Linked DNA regions of Paraglaciecola sp. L3A3. The protein of the gene in region 1 interacts with the protein of each later gene in a pairwise test. Links are inferred from orthologs where the notes say so. Each region holds a gene or a part of one and is shown in the gene's direction. Other genes may lie near its edges.

Evidence for each region.
Region 2: the proteins of holB (region 1) and rpmB interact in binary tests that used the Escherichia coli proteins (3 or more experiments, as listed by UniProt). The link is inferred for Paraglaciecola sp. L3A3 from one-to-one orthologs.
Region 3: the proteins of holB (region 1) and GQR87_RS02940 interact in binary tests that used the Escherichia coli proteins (3 or more experiments, as listed by UniProt). The link is inferred for Paraglaciecola sp. L3A3 from one-to-one orthologs.

Annotation. Positions count from the first base shown.
Region 1 is NZ_CP047023.1:2,321,013-2,328,466, forward strand. What follows is about bases 953-3,884. They hold holB (DNA polymerase III subunit delta'), read left to right. Parts: upstream 953-1,934; coding sequence 1,935-2,834; downstream 2,835-3,884. Other genes in these bases: mltG (endolytic transglycosylase MltG), read left to right, coding at 953-1,293; tmk (dTMP kinase), read left to right, coding at 1,305-1,934; GQR87_RS09725 (TatD family hydrolase), read left to right, coding at 2,857-3,621; GQR87_RS09730 (hypothetical protein), read left to right, coding at 3,824-3,884. Outside these bases: pabC (aminodeoxychorismate lyase), read left to right, coding at 1-289; more of mltG, read left to right, coding at 289-952; more of GQR87_RS09730, read left to right, coding at 3,885-5,137; GQR87_RS09735 (YchJ family protein), read right to left, coding at 5,157-5,633; GQR87_RS09740 (hypothetical protein), read right to left, coding at 5,716-6,108; protein-methionine-sulfoxide reductase heme-binding subunit MsrQ, read right to left, coding at 6,286-6,909; protein-methionine-sulfoxide reductase catalytic subunit MsrP, read right to left, coding at 6,922-7,454. UniProt on the Escherichia coli protein: Part of the beta sliding clamp loading complex, which hydrolyzes ATP to load the beta clamp onto primed DNA to form the DNA replication pre-initiation complex.
Region 2 is NZ_CP047023.1:4,937,068-4,939,863, reverse strand. The notes cover bases 1-2,693. They hold rpmB (50S ribosomal protein L28), read left to right. Parts: upstream 1-1,075; coding sequence 1,076-1,312; downstream 1,313-2,693. Other genes in these bases: mutM (bifunctional DNA-formamidopyrimidine glycosylase/DNA-(apurinic or apyrimidinic site) lyase), read left to right, coding at 2,048-2,693; GQR87_RS20520 (hypothetical protein), read left to right, coding at 1,583-2,044; rpmG (50S ribosomal protein L33), read left to right, coding at 1,324-1,479; radC (DNA repair protein RadC), read left to right, coding at 202-876; coaBC (bifunctional phosphopantothenoylcysteine decarboxylase/phosphopantothenate--cysteine ligase CoaBC), read right to left, coding at 1-69. Outside these bases: more of mutM, read left to right, coding at 2,694-2,796.
Region 3 is NZ_CP047023.1:700,255-708,608, reverse strand. What follows is about bases 2,625-5,387. They hold GQR87_RS02940 (DNA polymerase III subunit chi), read left to right. Parts: upstream 2,625-3,653; coding sequence 3,654-4,121; downstream 4,122-5,387. Other genes in these bases: GQR87_RS02935 (valine--tRNA ligase), read left to right, coding at 4,114-5,387; pepA (leucyl aminopeptidase), read left to right, coding at 2,625-3,618. Also shown: LPS export ABC transporter permease LptG, read right to left, coding at 1-756; LPS export ABC transporter permease LptF, read right to left, coding at 749-1,852; more of pepA, read left to right, coding at 2,113-2,624; more of GQR87_RS02935, read left to right, coding at 5,388-6,966; GQR87_RS02930 (bifunctional UDP-sugar hydrolase/5'-nucleotidase), read left to right, coding at 7,097-8,354. UniProt on the Escherichia coli protein: Part of the beta sliding clamp loading complex, which hydrolyzes ATP to load the beta clamp onto primed DNA to form the DNA replication pre-initiation complex.

The DNA of each region.
Region 1 (7,454 bases):
GTATACCCCTAATTTATCAGGTTCTGGGGTAGAAGGTGTAATGCGCAATCAAGTATTAGCCGTATTACATGATAACGATATAGAGGTTAATATTGTTAGCCAAAGACCGAGCGACTTACTTAATATTGAAGAAATGTTTATCTGTAATTGTTTAATGGGATTGGTACCCGTTTCTTGCTTATATAATCCATGTTCAGATAAACAAATTAACGTTCCGAAGGTACAACAAACACGTTTATTTCAGTCATGGATAGACAAACACCGCACTGAACAAGGATTGTATATTTAATGAAATTTTATAACATAATTAAATATTTATTCATTTTAATGTTGTTACTAGGTATAGGGGGGCTTTCGGTTGCCTATTATTTTGAACAACAGATACATAAAGCAGTTAATCTAGAAACAGCCACACTGTTTGAAGTGAAATCTGGTCAATCATCTAAGCAAGTGCTTAATAAACTAAAAACTATGGATATCTTGACTGACAATATTGGCCTACAAGTGCGTTTAAAACTACAGCCTGAATTGGCAAATATTAAAGCGGGCACCTATCAATTATTGCCGAGTATGACTGCACTAGAAGCACTTCAGCTGTTTGTTAGCGGTAAAGAAACGCAATTTTCTATTAGTTTAGTAGAAGGACTTCGTTGGCAAGATTGGTTAGTGAGTATAAAACAAAATTCTAGATTAGCTGACAAAGAATATATTGATAACCAAGTTCAAGGATTTATCCAAAGTATTGAATATAACTCTCTTGAGGGATTGTTATTACCTGATACTTATAGTTTTACGGCACAAACTGCTGCAATTGACTTGGTAAAAAGAGCCTATCAACAAATGCAAGTTTATTTACAACAGGCATGGTTTACTCGTGATTTAGATTTACCTTACGAAACACCTTATGACGCTCTGATCATGGCCTCGATTATTGAAAAAGAAACTGGGGTAGCTGCTGAACGACCGAGAATTGCCGGTGTATTTGTTAATCGATTAAAATTAAATATGCGCCTACAAACTGATCCAACTGTTATTTATGGTATGGGCCATGATTTTGATGGTGATATTCGTCGTAAAGATTTGAAAACTGCGACTCCTTATAATACCTATGTCATAAAAGGTTTACCGCCCACTCCTATTGCTATGCCGAGTAAGTTAGCCATAGATGCCGCATTAAATCCTTTATCTACAGATGAGTTGTATTTTGTATCGAAGGGTGATGGAAGTCATCAATTTTCAGTGACATTGCAAGAACATAACCTTGCAGTACGCAAGTATCAATTAAATAAGTAAGAGAGAAAATTTTGCAGGCTAAAGGCAAGTTTATTGTAATTGAAGGATTAGAAGGTGCTGGTAAAAGTACCGCAGTGTCTATTATTAGTAACGCTATAAAATCAGCAGGGCATAATCTTGCGAATACACGGGAACCAGGTGGTACAGCAATGGCAGAAGCCATTCGCGAATGTGTAAAAAGTGATTGGCCTAACGAAAAAGTCACAATAGAAGCTGAGCTGTTATTAATGTACGCCGCCAGAGCACAGTTAGTACAAAATGTTATTTTACCGAATTTACAACAAGGAAACTGGGTGCTAGGTGACAGACATGATATGTCATCGAGAGCATACCAAGGTGGCGGTAGAGGCATTAATAACGAAATGATTGAATCATTACGACGCATTACTTTAAATGGATTTGAGCCTGACTTTACCTTGTATTTAGATGTAGATCCTAAAGAGGGATTAAAACGGGCTAAAGGACGAGGGGAGCTAGATAGAATAGAACAAGAAGATCTGAGCTTCTTTGAACGTACCCGAACTGAATATTTAGCGATTGCCGCAGAAGATAAAAATTGTGTGGTGATTAATACCATGCAAACATTAGAAAAAGTGCATCAAGACATTAGATTAGCAATCAAACAATTTTTGGAGCAATAAGTGTATCCTTGGCTTAGCAAAACGTTTTTGCAACTAAGTGAAAGAATTGCAGGTAAAAAATTACACCATGCCATTCTGGTTCAAGGCCCTTCTGGTTTAGGTAAAACAAAATTTGTGCTGAATTTAGCCGAGCTATTACTTTGTGCCAATCCGCAACTCGATAAAACATGTGGAACTTGTCAGTCATGTCGCTTGAATGCAGCATCTACCCATCCTGATTTACACCAAGTAGAATCAGAAAAACAGATAGGTGTAGATTTAATCAGGGATGCAATTAAAAAATTAGTTGGTTCAGCGCAGATGTCTGGCGTAAAAGTGCTGATTATTCATCATGCTGATACTATGACTGAGTCAAGTGCTAACGCTTTATTAAAAACTTTAGAGGAGCCTACCTCTAGTACTTTTATATTGTTAACCACAGCTAAACCTGAGCGAATTTTACCCACCATTAAAAGCCGATGTGAAAAATTGATTTTACCCAGCCCTGATTTTAATACTTCAATTAACTGGGTTCGTACTCAATATGCGGGGGCAATAGATCCTCAATTTGCTAAATTGTTTGCTGCTAGACCTTTAGCTTTATTAGATGAATTACAGCAAGAACAAAAATTTACTTTTGAGTTGTTCAAACAGGGAATTGTTGAGTTAACAAGTGGCCACAAAAGTGCTACTAGCTTGGCGATTGAGTGGCAAGAACATACTGATAAAGTGATTAAGTGGAGTCAATTTTGGGTGAGAGAACAAGTGAGTTTAGTCAATAATCATACTGTAGTCGTTAATCTCTATGCGGTTGAAAAAAAGGCAACCAAGATATCTCAACAACTTAGAAATCCAGGTGTTAATAAAATACTACAACTCGCAGGCTTGTTAACTGCGATATCTCTCATCCCATCATATTAATAAGCGAAAGGAGTTTTTAAAGGTGTTTGTAGATTCACATTGCCATTTGGACAGATTAGATAAAAGCCCAGAAGAATTGGCAGAAGTTATTAAGTTTGCCAAAAATCGAGGAGTAGAACATTTTTTGTGCGTGTCTGTTTCAGTTAAAGATTACCCAAAAATGCGTGAAACCGTTCAGCATTTTGATGAAGTATCTGTTTCTTGTGGTGTACATCCTTTGCACCAAGAAGATGCTTGCAGTTATGCAGAGCTTTTGGCCATGGCAGACAGCCCAGAAGTGGTGGCTATTGGAGAGACAGGGTTAGACTATTTTTATAGTGCTGAAACGAAAGAAGTACAACTAACATCATTTATTGATCATATTAAAGTGGCCAATCAACTGAAAAAACCATTAATTATTCATACTCGTGATGCCCGTCAAGATACCATTGAATTATTAAAGCAATATAAAGCACCTGAAACGAAAGGTGTGTTACATTGTTTTACTGAAGATTTGGCTATGGCGCAATCAGCAATCGAATTAGGTTTCTATATTTCAATTTCAGGTATAGTGACTTTTAAGACGGCGACGGAACTACAAGAGGTAGTAAAACAAATCCCATTAGATAAACTGCTTATTGAAACTGATTCGCCTTGGTTAGCGCCGGTTCCTTACCGAGGAAAGAAAAATCAGCCTGGCTATGTTCGTGAAGTGGCAGAATTCATTGCTCAGTTAAAAGGTATTAGTCTGGCTGAATTAGCTCAGGTCACCACTCAGAATTTTTATGATTTATTTGATGTTAAGTAAATGATTTTATTTGTAAAACCTCTTAACTGTTTGTTAATGTTAGGCAAAGTAAGCAATCTAATATAAAGTATCGCTTATTAAATTTAGTGAGTCTCTTACGTAACTTAACATCTTGTATATGAAGTACTTAGATCTAACTCTGTAAACACAGATGTTTAGCTTTAGTGAAATGAAAATAATATTACGGAATAAAGGTTAATTAGTGATAGAAAATAGTTACTTCCCTTCAAAAGAAGATGCCCTTGCTCAACTTGAACTATTAACCAATGGTGTAATTGGACGTTCTAAAAATCAGCAAAAATTGCTCGAATATTTATTGAATCGAGAATTGCCTGTAATCGAAGGAAACTCCACCGATTATAATGCGCCAAAAGAAATAGAAATTGCTGTTGATGTCTTTGGTAAAAGTGAAGATTTTAATCCCGCCGAAGATTCAACCGTAAGAGTTAATATTTCAAATTTGCGTAAAAAATTAGAAAATTTTTATCTGCAAGAAGGCAGTAGTGAAAAATTCTATATCTCTATTCCCGTGGGAGCCTACCGTTTATCTTTTAAGAAAAATAAGGATATTGTTCCTTCGCCTTCAATAGTATCTGCTGAGCCGAACATGGCAGCTGAACAACAAGTTGATAATAAGTCGAATAAAATTCTGTTAGTTGCAGGATTACTTTGTATCTCTGTGATAATCAATTTGTTTGCTGTGTTTTATTGGTTTGATACTGAACTTGAAGCAGAAAAAGTCATAGTCAAAAGGCATAATGTTTGGTCTGAACTAGAAGCTTCAGAGAAGCCAGTTATGATAGTGTTAGGGGATATATATAACTTTTCTGAGTTCAATAAAGAACTGAATAGACGCAGGACTGTGCTAGACCCTAATATCAACTCAGATGAAGAACTTAAACAATATCTGCAACAATATCCTGAACATCCCAATGCCACATTTGGTTATCGGCAAAAGTTAGTAACCAAAGGTAGCAGCATTGCTTTAAAAAATGTTTTTAATATACTCGATAGTAAAAAACGCGTTAATTATCGGATCGCGTCAGAAATTAGTGCCTATCACTTAAGGTCTTTTGATATTATTTATCTAGGCCCATTGAATGCAATGGGTATTTTAGAGGAGTACTTTAAAGGTTCGCATTTTAAAATTGATAAACATAATTTAGTGTTAACAAATGCCGATTCCTCAAAAACTTACTCGTCTCCGGACAACATTAGTGAAGGTTATACTGATTACGGATTATTCGCTAAAATGGATGGCCCCAGAGACAACTTAATTTATATTATGTCGGGATTTTCAGATCCATCTATTATGCAAGTTAGTTGGTTTATGACCAATGAAGCTGATTTGTCATCCCAAGAATTTGAAACCCAAATTAGTCAAAATAAGCTTTCTTCATACAATAATTTTGAAATGTTATTTAAAGTACCAAGCATGGATGGTATTGATATCAAACATCAAATTATCTATGGTGGAAAAGTCGATAGCGCGGCTATCTGGACATCGGCAGAGTAGAGTACTTTCTTGGGTTCTACTATTTGCCACAACATTTTTTAAACTTTTTTCCACTTGAGCATAAACAAGGATCATTTCTTTGTTGTTGGTATTTACCGCTGCCTTTTAACATAGTGCCAGTGGTGTAAAGCCACTGGTCATTTTCAAAGATAAAATTAGATAATTCATGCATTAGATAAAGTTGCTGGCCGATTTGATAATATGCTTTAAATTCTACTTGTGCTGTTTTTTGTTTGCTAGAGTGATGTAAAACTTGTAAAGATAACCATTCAGTATCGATTGAATCTTGTTTTAACTGTTCAATGAATAAGTCCTTCCGATTTTTTTCGGCATATGTTTTTAGAATATAATCGTAATTTTGTAAAACATAAGCACTAAAACGAGAACGCATCAGTTTTTCGGCTGTAGGGGCTGCTTTATCTCCGTCAATGTAAGGTTGGCAGCAGGCGATAAATGGTAAATTACTTTGACAGTGACAGGGTTGAGTTGTATTCATTAAAAGCATGGGTAGCTGGGTTATGCGCCCAGCCTAGATGATAAGACTGTTTTGAGTCAATAGTTTACAGTGAAATCCATAGTTAACTAGATTGTAGCCATGGTCCTTTAACTACATTGTTATACATATCTTCTTGGTGTATTAAACTAACTAAAGTGACATTATTTTCGATACAAACTTGTTTGATACGTTTAAAGCTAACTTCATCTACAGATAGTTGTTCAATAAAAATCCGCTCGCATTGACCACTGCTGACTATTTTTTCAACCCAAACGTGCAACTTGGCATTATCAGGTTTAGGTAAACATATACTGTAAGCCTGTTTTTCAGAAAAACGTATATGATTAGCTAGTAAGTAAGTCCACTTTTGAGGTAATGCAAAATCTATATCGAGTTGTAGTTGCGTCTGTTTAGCTGGGATCTGTAATGTAGAAACAATTTGTGTTGTATTTGAAATTGCGTGAACACTTGCCATAATTTAAATCTCATTGGTGATGTTATATACAGTGGTTGGATATACAGTAGTACTGTATAAATAAACATGCAAGTGTTTTTTGTGGAAATTTTGTACTTTATTGGTGAAAGTCTAAGTTACCGAAAAGAGCAGGGCGATTGAATCCTTTAAACACAACCGTTATTTTGATTTTCTAGTCTATTTAACTTTGTTGGCAGAACTTCGATTAACGTATTTTAATAATTTTTTTCTTCTGAGATTGAGTAAAATTAACAATATAGTCCAATAAATCAAGGGCTCGATCATGTCTGATTTAACCGACCAGATAAAATGTAGTGCAACTAATAAGCCTGCTAGATAAACCCAGTTGTGTAATTGTTGCCATTTTCTGCCCATCTTTCGCTGCATGAATTGAGTTGATGTGAGGGTTAATACACTGAGGATTAAAAAAGCCAAAAAACCTACTGTAATATAAGGCCGTTTAATTATTTCTGACAATAACAATGACCATTCAAATTGTAATTCAAATACAATATAACTGACAAAATGACACAGCGCATAAAGAAAGGCATATAAACCCAATAAGCGTCTTATCCTGATTAATAGTGCTTGCCGAGTGAATTTAGCCATCGGCGACACCAGTAAAGACAATAACAATAAATTAAATGCGCCTATACCTGTGAAATGTAGAATGGCCTCTACTGGATCGGCTCCTAATTTATCGTTAATTGCTTGGTAATAAGTGAGCAATATAGGTAATAATGCCAAACAATGAATGACCAATTTCAGACAAATGATATGTATCGGTTTGAGTTTTATCATAAAGAGATTAACTTAATAATTCTTGCGAAGATCCATTCCTGAATATAGGGGGGCGACCTCTTCATAACCATTGTATTTTAAAGTAGGAATACGGTTGCGAGACAATAACCCTCCTGTGGTTATTCTACGTTCGCTGGCTTGGCTCCATCTTGGGTGATCAACTTGCGGATTAACGTTAGCGTAAAATCCATACTCGCTGTCGGCTAATAAATTCCAAGTCGTAGCTGGTTTTTTATCGGTAAGACGAATTTTAACAATGGATTTAATACTTTTGAATCCGTATTTCCAAGGTACAACCAACCTTATTGGCGCGCCATTTTGTGCTGGCAGGGTTTTGCCATATAAACCCACTGACATTAATGTCAAAGGGTGCATGGCTTCGTCTAAGCGCAAACCTTCTACGTAAGGATAATCAATGCCGCCACCGGTAAAGCGGCTTTTTTGTCCTGGCATTTGTTTGGGATCATGTAAGGTTTCAAAGGCCACATATTTAGCTTTACTCAAGGGTTTTGCTTGTTTGATTATTTCGGACAAGGAAAATCCTA
Region 2 (2,796 bases), 2.6 Mb from region 1 along the record:
ATCAGGTGTTTTATAAGCAGCAATACCACCGGTAATGCCCAAAAGTATATTGGTATCTTTAAATTGCATAGGTAATTTGTTACGACATTAACTAAGTCAGATAAGTGACATTATTGGCTGGATCGTGTTCCTTTTGCTAGGCTTATTTTCTACTTAGTTAAAAACTAATCACTTTATTTTTTAATATTAAGGCAGGGACGCATGAAAATTACCGATTGGCCTAAACAAGATCGGCCCAGAGAAAAGTTGCTTTCTCATGGGGCTGGCTCTTTATCTGATTCAGAATTACTGGCTATCTTTTTACGCACAGGCATTGCTGGCTGTAGCGTATTGGAGCTTGCTCAACATATGCTGAATGAGTTTGGTAGTTTACGCTCATTATTTAAGGCAACTGAACAAGAGTTCTGTCAGGTAAAAGGTCTGGGGCAAGCCAAATATGTGCAGCTACAGGCGTGTTTAGAAATGAGTCAGCGTTTTATGGCTGAGAAATTATCGAGAGAAAACTCCTTCAATTCTGTAGAGCAAACCCAAGCGTATTTAATTGCTAAATTACGTGATCAACCTCATGAAGTGTTTGCTATGTTGTTACTCGATAGCCAGCACAGACTCATTACTTTTCGTCCTATGTTCTACGGCACTATAGACAGTGCGTCTGTTTACCCTAGGGTATTAGTACAGCAAGCGTTAAAAGATAATGCTGCAGCGGTGATACTGGCCCATAATCACCCATCTGGTGTGGCTGAACCTAGTCAAGCAGATAAGAGCATTACTAAACGTATAGTGGATGCTTTTAGTTTATTAGACATTAAAGTGTTAGACCATTTTGTGATAGGTGACGGAGTGGCAGTGTCATTTGCACAAAGGGGACTAATCTAGTCGTAATATTTACATATTTGCCAGTATTTCTGCCAGAAACAACAAAATAGCGGTTTTTATACACATTATTCTTGAACTGATTTTGAATTTGCTGTATAAAATGCGCCCTCTTGTAATAGCGTTAACTGAGCTGAATTTAATAGTGTTTAATTAAATCGGAGTCAGAGCTAAAATTTTTTAGATTGTTTGGAGACAGGCCATGGCCAAAGTATGTCAAGTTACTGGCAAGCGTCCAGCGGTAGGTAACAACCGTTCACACGCAAAAAATTCGACTCGTCGTCGTTTTTTGCCAAATCTTCAATCTCACCGTTTTTGGGTTGAGAGTGAAAACCGTTTCGTGAAATTGCGTTTATCTGTTAAAGGTATGCGTATTATTGATAAAAAAGGTATCGATACAGTATTAGCTGATATGCGTGCCGACGGTGTTAAAATTTAAGGAACCAGATTATGCGTGATAAAATTAAATTAGTATCTAGTGCTGGTACCGGTTTTTACTACACTACAGATAAAAACAAACGTAATATGCCTGGCAAAATGGAGATCAAAAAGTTTGATCCTAAAATTCGTCAGCACGTTTTGTTTAAAGAAGCCAAAATCAAGTAATTTATTGGTTTTGTCTCCTGAAGAACCCGGCTTTTAGTCGGGTTTTTTGCGTTCAAAGCATATGTCATACTTATTTATAAATTGATTACTTGTTATTATCTCTATGATTAGACTTTCTCAGCGAGGCTGGAACAACGTTATTATTTTCACTACCTTGATTTTGATCTTGTTATTCAATTTCAGTAGTGATTTTTTGAATCGAGGCTTAGATGATACAATTACTCGTACTAGCTTGATCCCTTCGGACTGGGTTGTTACCACCATAGAGTTTGAGCAAGATACAGTAGAACGTATTGGTCAAGGTTGGCGTTCTAAATCCGGCTCTTTAAACCTTGATGATTTAAACCTGTTAGTCAGTCATTGGCAAAATGCTCAAGTGCAGTTATTTGATTCAGAGCTTAATTGGCAAGCAGACAGCCAAGTTGTTAAGTTGTGGTTTGTAGGCCAAGCCGAGCCCATCGAATATTCTTTTTTATCTTTTGCCGATAAAACGCTGGTTAAATTTGAACAGCAAACTTATATGTTAATCAGTCCTGACTTCACATCTTTACTTGTAGATAACTAAAACATGCCAGAATTACCAGAAGTCGAAGTGAGCCGTTTAGGTATCACTCCCCACTTAGAAAAACAAATAATAGAACAAATCATAGTACGCCAGCCCAAGTTACGTTGGCCTGTACCAGATAATGTTTATTTGGCCGAAGGATTGATGATTGATTCGATTCGTCGTCGGGCTAAGTATTTATTACTGGATACCAGTAAAGGCAGTATTGTTTTGCATTTAGGCATGTCGGGTAAGCTCTGTGTGGTGGATAGTGATACAGAAATTAAAAAGCATGATCACATTGACATTGTTATGCAGAACGGTGTGTGTTTGCGTTTTAATGACGCTCGTAGGTTTGGTTCTTGCTTATGGCAGGGGATTAATGAGCCGCAACTAAGTTTATTGGCTTCTCTTGGCCCTGAGCCGTTGACGGATGACTTTGATGGTACAAGATTGTATGAGTTATCACGGAATAAATCTGTGGCAGTGAAAAACTTTATTATGGACAATAAAGTAGTAGTGGGTGTGGGCAATATCTACGCTAATGAGTCTTTATTTATTGCTGGGATTGACCCACGAAAACCAGCGAATAAAATCACTAAAAAACGATATTTAGCCTTAGCCGAAATTATTAAAAAAGTATTGGCTAGTGCCATAGCACAAGGCGGCACTACCTTAAAAGACTTTATGCAAGCTGATGGCAAACCAGGCTATTTTGCTCAGCAGTTATTAGTGTATGGCAGAGCGGGTGAAAATTGTGATGCTTGTCTAAC
Region 3 (8,354 bases), 1.6 Mb from region 1 along the record:
ATATTCAGCTAATCCTTTAATAGACAAAGCTTCAGGTTTTACTTTTACTACACCTAATTTGTCAGGGGTTAACGTTGAATTCCAAACACCTTTAGCAACTTGTTCGTAACGAATTCTTTGATCACCAATAAAAGTATAGTTTACTTGTTCTAACGCCCAGCCATCTGGAGTGTACTGAGCTCGCTCTGCATTAGTTATTTGTCTCAAGACTAAGGCACTATCAAACTCATAAACGTTGATATCTCTGAGGTTATCTCGGTCGACAACTTCACCTATACTGACAAAATTGTCACCATCTTTAGCCCAAGTTAATCGGTCGGCTGCAAACAAGCTACCACCAGAAATAGCCTGAGTTCGTATTTCTTTAGCTTTGGTCTCGGTAAAAGGTGCAACCCATTCACCAATTGACATAACAAACAGCACCATTAATAAAGCGGATTTCATTGCCGAGGTGATGATATTCCAACGACTTTGCCCTGCCGATTGCATCACCACCAGCTCACTATTACTGGCAAGGATCCCCATACCAATGAGGCCACCAATTAACGTTGCCATAGGAAAGAATTGTTCAATTTCCCGAGGTAAACTCAATAAAACATAAATACCAGCGGTAGTCATATCATAACTACCCCGCCCCACTTGTTTCATTTGTTCGATAAACTTAATCAAGGCGCTTAAGCCCACTAAAACACTTAAGCTCATAGCTGTGGTGGCAAGTAAGGTACGAGCGATATAAATATCAAGAATTTTAAACACGTAAATCTCCTCGTAGCCTAGCCCGCAGTTTGACACCAAATGGGCGACCTTTGAGGATTAATATTGCGCCAATCAGCAATAACACACCATGCACCCACCACAAGCCTAACTGAGGCGGAATATTACCATCTTCCAAAGCTTTACGTCCTGCCATTAATAATAAGAAATAACCTAGATACAACATTAAAGCTGGAAACATTTTACCAAATCTACCTTGTCTAGGATTAGCAGCACTTAATGGCACAGCAATCAGCACCAAAAAAGGCAGTGACAAAGGTATGGCAATTCGCCAATGTAATTCAGCAATTGCTTCAATAGAGTTATCTTGAACTAAGTCTTTGGTTGTGTAAGCCGTTAACTTACGACGCTTTTTCTCTGCTTGTTTTTCGGCTATTTGAATTTGATATTCATCAAACTCAATCACTCGATAATCTTGTCGTCCCAACTTTCCTTCATATTGTTTTCCTTGGTTTAAGATGAGCTTTTCAGAACCATTTTTTTCTGCCCTGACTCCTCCTTTACTTGCATATACAATACGAACATCTTCAGAGCCAACATCTCTTTGCGCTAAGAACACTTTGTTGAGAGCATTTTCGCCACTATCTATATCATGTACAAAAATAACCGCTTGCTGATTATCTGTTTGCTGAAATCGGCCTGGAATCAAGGAGGTTAAGCCACTTTGTGCGCCAAGTTTATCTTCTAATTGATATTCATTTTCTACCGACAATGGCGCTAACCACATAGTTAATACCGCGGTAACTAATGACATTGTCACTGCTAACACCATCATCACCCGAGTGATATACCACTCGCTAATTCCGCAAGCTCTCATCACACTCATCTCACTATCGACATATAATCTGCCATGAGCCAGCATAATGCCTAGAAATAAACTTAATGGTAAAATCAACGATGCCAATACCGGCATACTTAAGGCTAGAAAACCTAACACTAAGCCAGCAGGTATTTCGCCATTTGACGCTTCAGCCAATACACGAACAAATTTTTGTGTAATAAAAATTGCCATCAGTAACATAAAAACTGCTACTTGAGATTTTAAGGTTTCTACAACCAAATAACGGAAAATAAGCACAATACATCCATAGGAAAAGTAGTATTTTTAGTGGAACAATGGGAATTTTTAAGTAAACTTAACGTTTTCACAAGTTTAATTTAAAAAAAGCCCAAATTTAGGGTCTAAAACCCCTTTAAGTTTACAGATTAAGTCTGGCTAAGGTTAATCTTACAATATTATTGCTGTATTACCCAATCATGCCTTTCTAATAAATAAAAAAGGCATGAAAATTAACTAATACAATATTAATCGTTACGTCATAACACCGAGGAATAATAGTGGAATTTAGCGTTAAAAGTGGTAGCCCGGAAAAACAACGCAGCGCATGTATTGTCGTAGGTGTATTTGAACCTAGACGCTTAACTTCAGTTGCCGAACAACTTGATATCATCAGTGAAGGTTACATCAGCAATTTACTTAGACGAGGAGACTTAGAAGGTCAAGCCGGTCAAATGTTATTGCTCCATCATGTACCTAATATTCTTAGTGAAAGGGTATTATTAGTAGGCTGTGGTAAAGAGCGTGAGTTGGACGAACGTCAGTACAAACAAATCATTTCTAAAACCATAAAAACCTTAAATGAAACTGGCTCGATGGAAGCGGTTAGCTTTTTAACTGAATTACATGTAAAAGGCCGAGATACCTACTGGAAAGTACGCCAAGCAGTCGAAGCGACGCAAGATTCTTTATATACCTTTTTACAACTTAAAACCAAAAAAGGTGAGTTACGTCGCCCTTTACGTAAAATTGTCTTTAATGTGCCTACTCGTCGTGAGTTACCTATTGGTGAAAAAGCCCTTGCTCATGGTTTAGCTATATCTGCAGGAAGCAAAACGGCTAAAGATGTGGCCAACATGCCACCTAATATTTGTAACCCTGCTTATTTGTTAAAACAAGCTGAACAATTTGCCGAAACCTATGCAAATTTACAAGTCAGCTCTGTGAATGAAAAACAAATGGACGCCTTGGGCATGCATTCCTATTTAGCCGTTGGCCGTGGTTCAGTTAACGAATCGATTATGACAATCATGGAACATAATGGCGGACCTGCAGGGCAAGCTCCAATCGTACTTGTTGGCAAAGGTTTAACCTTTGATTCAGGTGGTATTTCCATCAAGCCTGGTGAAGGTATGGATGAAATGAAATACGACATGGGCGGAGCAGCAGGTGTGTTGGGCGCTATGCACACCATCTCTGAGCTAAACCTGCCTATCAATATAGTGGGGATATTAGCAGGCTGTGAAAATATGCCGGATGCTAATGCCTATCGTCCAGGTGATATATTAACCACTATGTCCGGACAAACAGTAGAAGTACTAAACACAGATGCCGAAGGACGCTTAGTTTTATGTGACGCATTAACATATGTCGAACGATTTGATCCTGAATTAGTTATAGATGTAGCGACCTTAACAGGTGCATGTGTTATCGCTTTAGGTAAACACGCCACAGGTGTAATGAGTAATCATAATCCTTTAGCCCACGAATTAATCAATGCCTCTGAACAAAGTGGTGATAAAGCTTGGCGTTTACCTTTATGGGACGAATACCAAGAACAAATTGAAAGCCCATTTGCTGATATGGCCAATATTGGTGGTCGACCTGCTGGCACAATAACCGCTGCCTGTTTCTTGTCTCGTTTTACCCGTAAGTATAACTGGGCGCATATGGATATTGCTGGTACCGCTTGGGTGAGTGGCAAAAACAAAGGTTCAACAGGTAGACCGGTGCCTATGTTGTCACAATTTTTGATGAACCGAGCAGGTATAGAAATCGAAGATTAAACTTAGTTTAATACTTAAAAAGGCCAATTATTATCATGTCTAATGTAGCGTTTTACCTACTAGATGAAACAGCCGAAACCCATAATCAGCCAGCGCATTTTGCGTTGGCTTGTTTGTTGGCCACCCGCAGTTATCGCCATAAACAGAAATGTTTAGTGTACTGTCAAAACCAACAACAAGCCGAACAGTTTGACGAACTATTATGGCAACTACCCAACGATGCTTTTGTCCCCCATAATTTGGCAGGAGAAGGTCCAGTTGGCGGTGCTCCGGTAGAAATATGTTGGCAAGCTCCCAGTCAGTTTAATCGCCCAGTGTTGATTAACTTAACTGACACCATTCCCGTTTTTCATCAACGATTTAGACAAGTCATTGATTTTGTGCCTGCGCTCGAAACATTAAAAGCTCAAGCAAGAGAACGATACAAACAATATAGAGCGGCCGGTAATCAATTAGATACCATTGCCGCCAGTACAATTATTAATGAGAGTAACGATGGATAAGACATTTAATCCACAAAATATTGAACACAATATATATCAACAGTGGGAAGACAGTGGCCAGTTTAAACCGTCTGGAGAAGGCGAACCCTATTGTATTATGATCCCGCCGCCAAACGTCACTGGTAGCCTACACATGGGACATGCCTTTCAACAAACCATAATGGATGCATTAACCCGTTATAAACGTATGGATGGCAACAATACCTTATGGCAAGTGGGCACAGATCACGCTGGTATTGCTACCCAAATGGTCGTGGAACGTAAATTAGCCGGCGAAAATGGACCGACTCGTAAAGAGTTAGGCCGTGACAAATTTATCGATAAAATTTGGGATTGGAAAGCAGAGTCAGGTAACACTATCACTAATCAAATGCGTCGTTTAGGCGCATCAGTTGATTGGGAACGTGAACGTTTTACTATGGATGAAGGTTTATCAAACGCAGTAAATGAAGTATTTGTTCGGCTACATTCTGAAGACTTAATTTATCGTGGTAAACGCCTAGTTAACTGGGATCCTAAACTTCATACTGCTATTTCTGATCTAGAAGTTGAAAACAAAGATAAAAAAGGTTTCATGTGGCATTTCCGTTATCCATTAGCTGATGGCGTAACAACAGCCGATGGTAAAAATTATTTAGTCGTTGCCACCACACGCCCTGAAACCGTATTAGGCGATACAGGTGTAGCGGTTAATCCTGAAGATCCTAGATACAAAGCTCTAATTGGTAAATTCATTGATTTACCATTGGTCGGTCGTCGCATTCCCATTGTTGGTGACGAACACGCAGATATGGAAAAAGGCACAGGTTGTGTGAAAATCACGCCTGCCCATGACTTCAACGATTACGAAGTCGGAAAACGTCATAAATTACCTATGATCAATATTCTGACATTTACTGCAGAAATTCGTCAACAAGCAGAAGTATTCGACACTAACGGCGAAGCTAGCGATGCAGTAAGTTCTGCATTACCTGAAGAGTTCCAAGGTTTAGAAAGATTCGCTGCCCGTAAAGCCGTAGTTAGCAAATTTGAAGAACTCGGTTTATTAGAAGAAATCAAAGATCACGATTTAACTGTACCTTATGGTGATAGAGGCGGTGTAGTCATCGAACCTATGCTGACCGATCAATGGTACGTGCGCGCTGCACCACTAGCAAAAGTGGCAACTGAAGCTGTGACTAATGGCGATATTAAGTTTGTACCTAAACAATACGAAAATATGTATTTCTCTTGGATGAATGATATTCAAGACTGGTGTATTTCTCGTCAATTATGGTGGGGACACAGAATCCCAGCTTGGTATGACGAACAAGGGAATGTTTATGTTGGTCGTGATGAAGCTGAAGCACGGACGAAGAATAACTTAGGTGAAGAGGTTAAACTTAGGCAAGATGACGATGTATTAGATACTTGGTTCTCATCTGCTTTATGGACTTTTTCAACCTTAGGTTGGCCAAATAATACCGAAGATTTAAAAACCTTCCATCCTACTGATGTGCTTGTCACTGGTTTTGACATTATTTTCTTCTGGGTCGCCAGAATGATTATGATGACAATGCATTTTATTAAAGATGAAAATGGTAAACCACAAGTCCCTTTTAAAACTGTGTATGTCACGGGCCTTATTCGCGATGACGAAGGTAACAAAATGTCTAAATCTAAAGGCAATGTGATTGATCCTTTAGATATGATCGATGGAATCTCATTAGACGAATTACTGGAAAAACGTACCGGTAATATGATGCAGCCTAAGTTGGCTGAAAAAATCAAAAAACAAACCTCTAAACAATTCCCTGACGGTATTGAGTCACACGGTACAGATGCACTGAGATTTACCTTAGCAGCATTAGCATCCACTGGACGTGATATTAATTGGGATATGAAACGTTTAGAAGGTTACCGTAACTTCTGTAATAAATTATGGAACGCGAGTAACTTTGTATTAATGAATACCCAAGAGCAGGATTGTGGTTTTGGCTCAGATACCAATATGGAATTATCTTTAGCTGACAAATGGATAATAGGCGAATACCAACACACTATTAAAGCTTATCGTGAAGCTATGGATACTTATCGTTTTGATATTGCCGCGCAAATTCTTTACAAATTCACTTGGGATCAATTCTGTGGCTGGTACATTGAATTAACCAAACCAGTCATTCTTAAAGGCGATGAACAACAACAGCGTGGTACACGTCATACTTTAGTGACAGTGTTAGAATCACTACTTAGATTGATGCACCCCATTATGCCATTTATCACTGAAACGATTTGGCAGAGTGTTTCGCCTCTAGCCAAGTGCCAATCTGCAACCATAATGAATCAAACTTATCCTCAATATGATGCAGCTAAAGTAGATGCCAGTGCTATGGCTGATTTAGAGTGGGTTAAAGGCTTTGTGTTAGCTATTAGAACCATCCGTGGAGAAATGGATATAGCGCCAAGCAAACCTTTGTCTGTATTGTTAAAAAATGCCTCCGCAGAAGACAATAGACGATTAGCCGAAAACCAATTGTTCTTGCAAGCTATTGCTAAATTAGAAACAGCCACACCATTAAAAGATGGGGAACAAGCTCCGGCTTGTGCCACATCTTTATTAGGCTCTTTAGAAATAATGATCCCTATGGCAGGTCTAATCGACAAAGATGCTGAACTGGCTCGTATTGCTAAAGCCTTAGATAAATTCGATAAAGACTTTGCTCGAACTCAAGGCAAATTGTCGAATGAAAAATTTGTTAGTAATGCACCTGCCGCGGTTATAGAAAAAGAGCAAGCTAAGTTGATCGATATGACAATGCAAATTGAAAAATTAAAGGAACAACAACAAACGATTGCGAATTTATGACATTCTTTTGGGGCTATTGACCTTTAATCATATTATTGAACTAAAGTTCAACAAAATAAACCGCGATTAACCTACAGTTAATTGCGGTTTTTTGTACAATAGCTACACCACTCTTCTCTACACAGTATAAATGACAAAGTTAATAGCTTTATTTTTATTTCTTATTGGCAATATTTGTTTAACTCAGACTTGTTTGGCAAAAGAGAAAGATTCTGCCCATCTAAAATTAATTTTTGCGGCTAATATGCCTGATATAGCGCAGAATGATGACAGTGGTTATAGTCAACTTCATAGCTTACTGCAGCAGATAAGACAAAATGGCAACAGTACTATATTTGCCTTTGGTGGAGGTAGCCTTGGTCCTAGCCCTATGTCTAGCTTCGATCGAGGCTCCCATATCATCGATATTCTTAATACTCTAGAGCCAGATCTCATGACAGCTAGAAAAAGAGAATTTAGCTATTTTGAAGATGAATTGTCGCTGCGTTCTTTTGAAGCCGCCTTCCCTATCATAGTTAGCAATGTCACTGACCAATTAACAAGTAAAAATTTAGAGGGGCTACAAGAAAATGTAGTGATCGAAAAAAATGGTCACAAAGTGGGTTTTATGTCGATAATTGAATCTGAGGTGGTACAAGAATATTTATTAAAACGAATAAAAGTGTTTGAATCGCGCTCGTTTGTTGAACAGCAAGCACAAAAGCTTAGACTGCAAGGAGCCGAAATTGTTGTCATGGTTTATTCGAAAAAACAAGAATATTACTTAGACCTACTCGATTCTGCGGTAATTGATATCGCCATCAACGCTCGCTCAGCTAGAGATAATGCCAGCCTAAATTCATTTTCTCATCCAAGAAATTACGCTCTAAGCAAAAATAATAGAGCACTAATTTTTGACCTCACTTGGCCTAATTCAAACTCAAATAAAGCGATCATTAACCATAGCGAAGTTGAGTTACAGAATTATGCCAAAGAAACAAATATTGCATTACAAATTACTGGTTACAATCACAGATTAGATCGTCTACTCAATCAAAAAATAGGTACTACCACTACAGAAATCAACACCTTACGCAAGGCTGTTCGCACTGGAGAAAATGCCTTTGCAAATTTTGTAACCGACATCATTAGAAATCACGAAAAAACGGATATTGGATTGATTAATGGTGGAGGGATCCGTGGTAATAAAGTATATCCCCCCAATACCAATATCACTCGCCGAGATATTGCCACTGAGCTACCTTTTCGCAGTCGTATTACAGTCGTTTCCGCCACTGGCCAGCAAATTAAAGATGCACTGGAACATGGTATAAGTGAAGTCGAATTAATTAGAGGTCGTTTCCCTCATGTATCTGGACTCAAATTTAGTTATTCCAGTTCGTTACCTG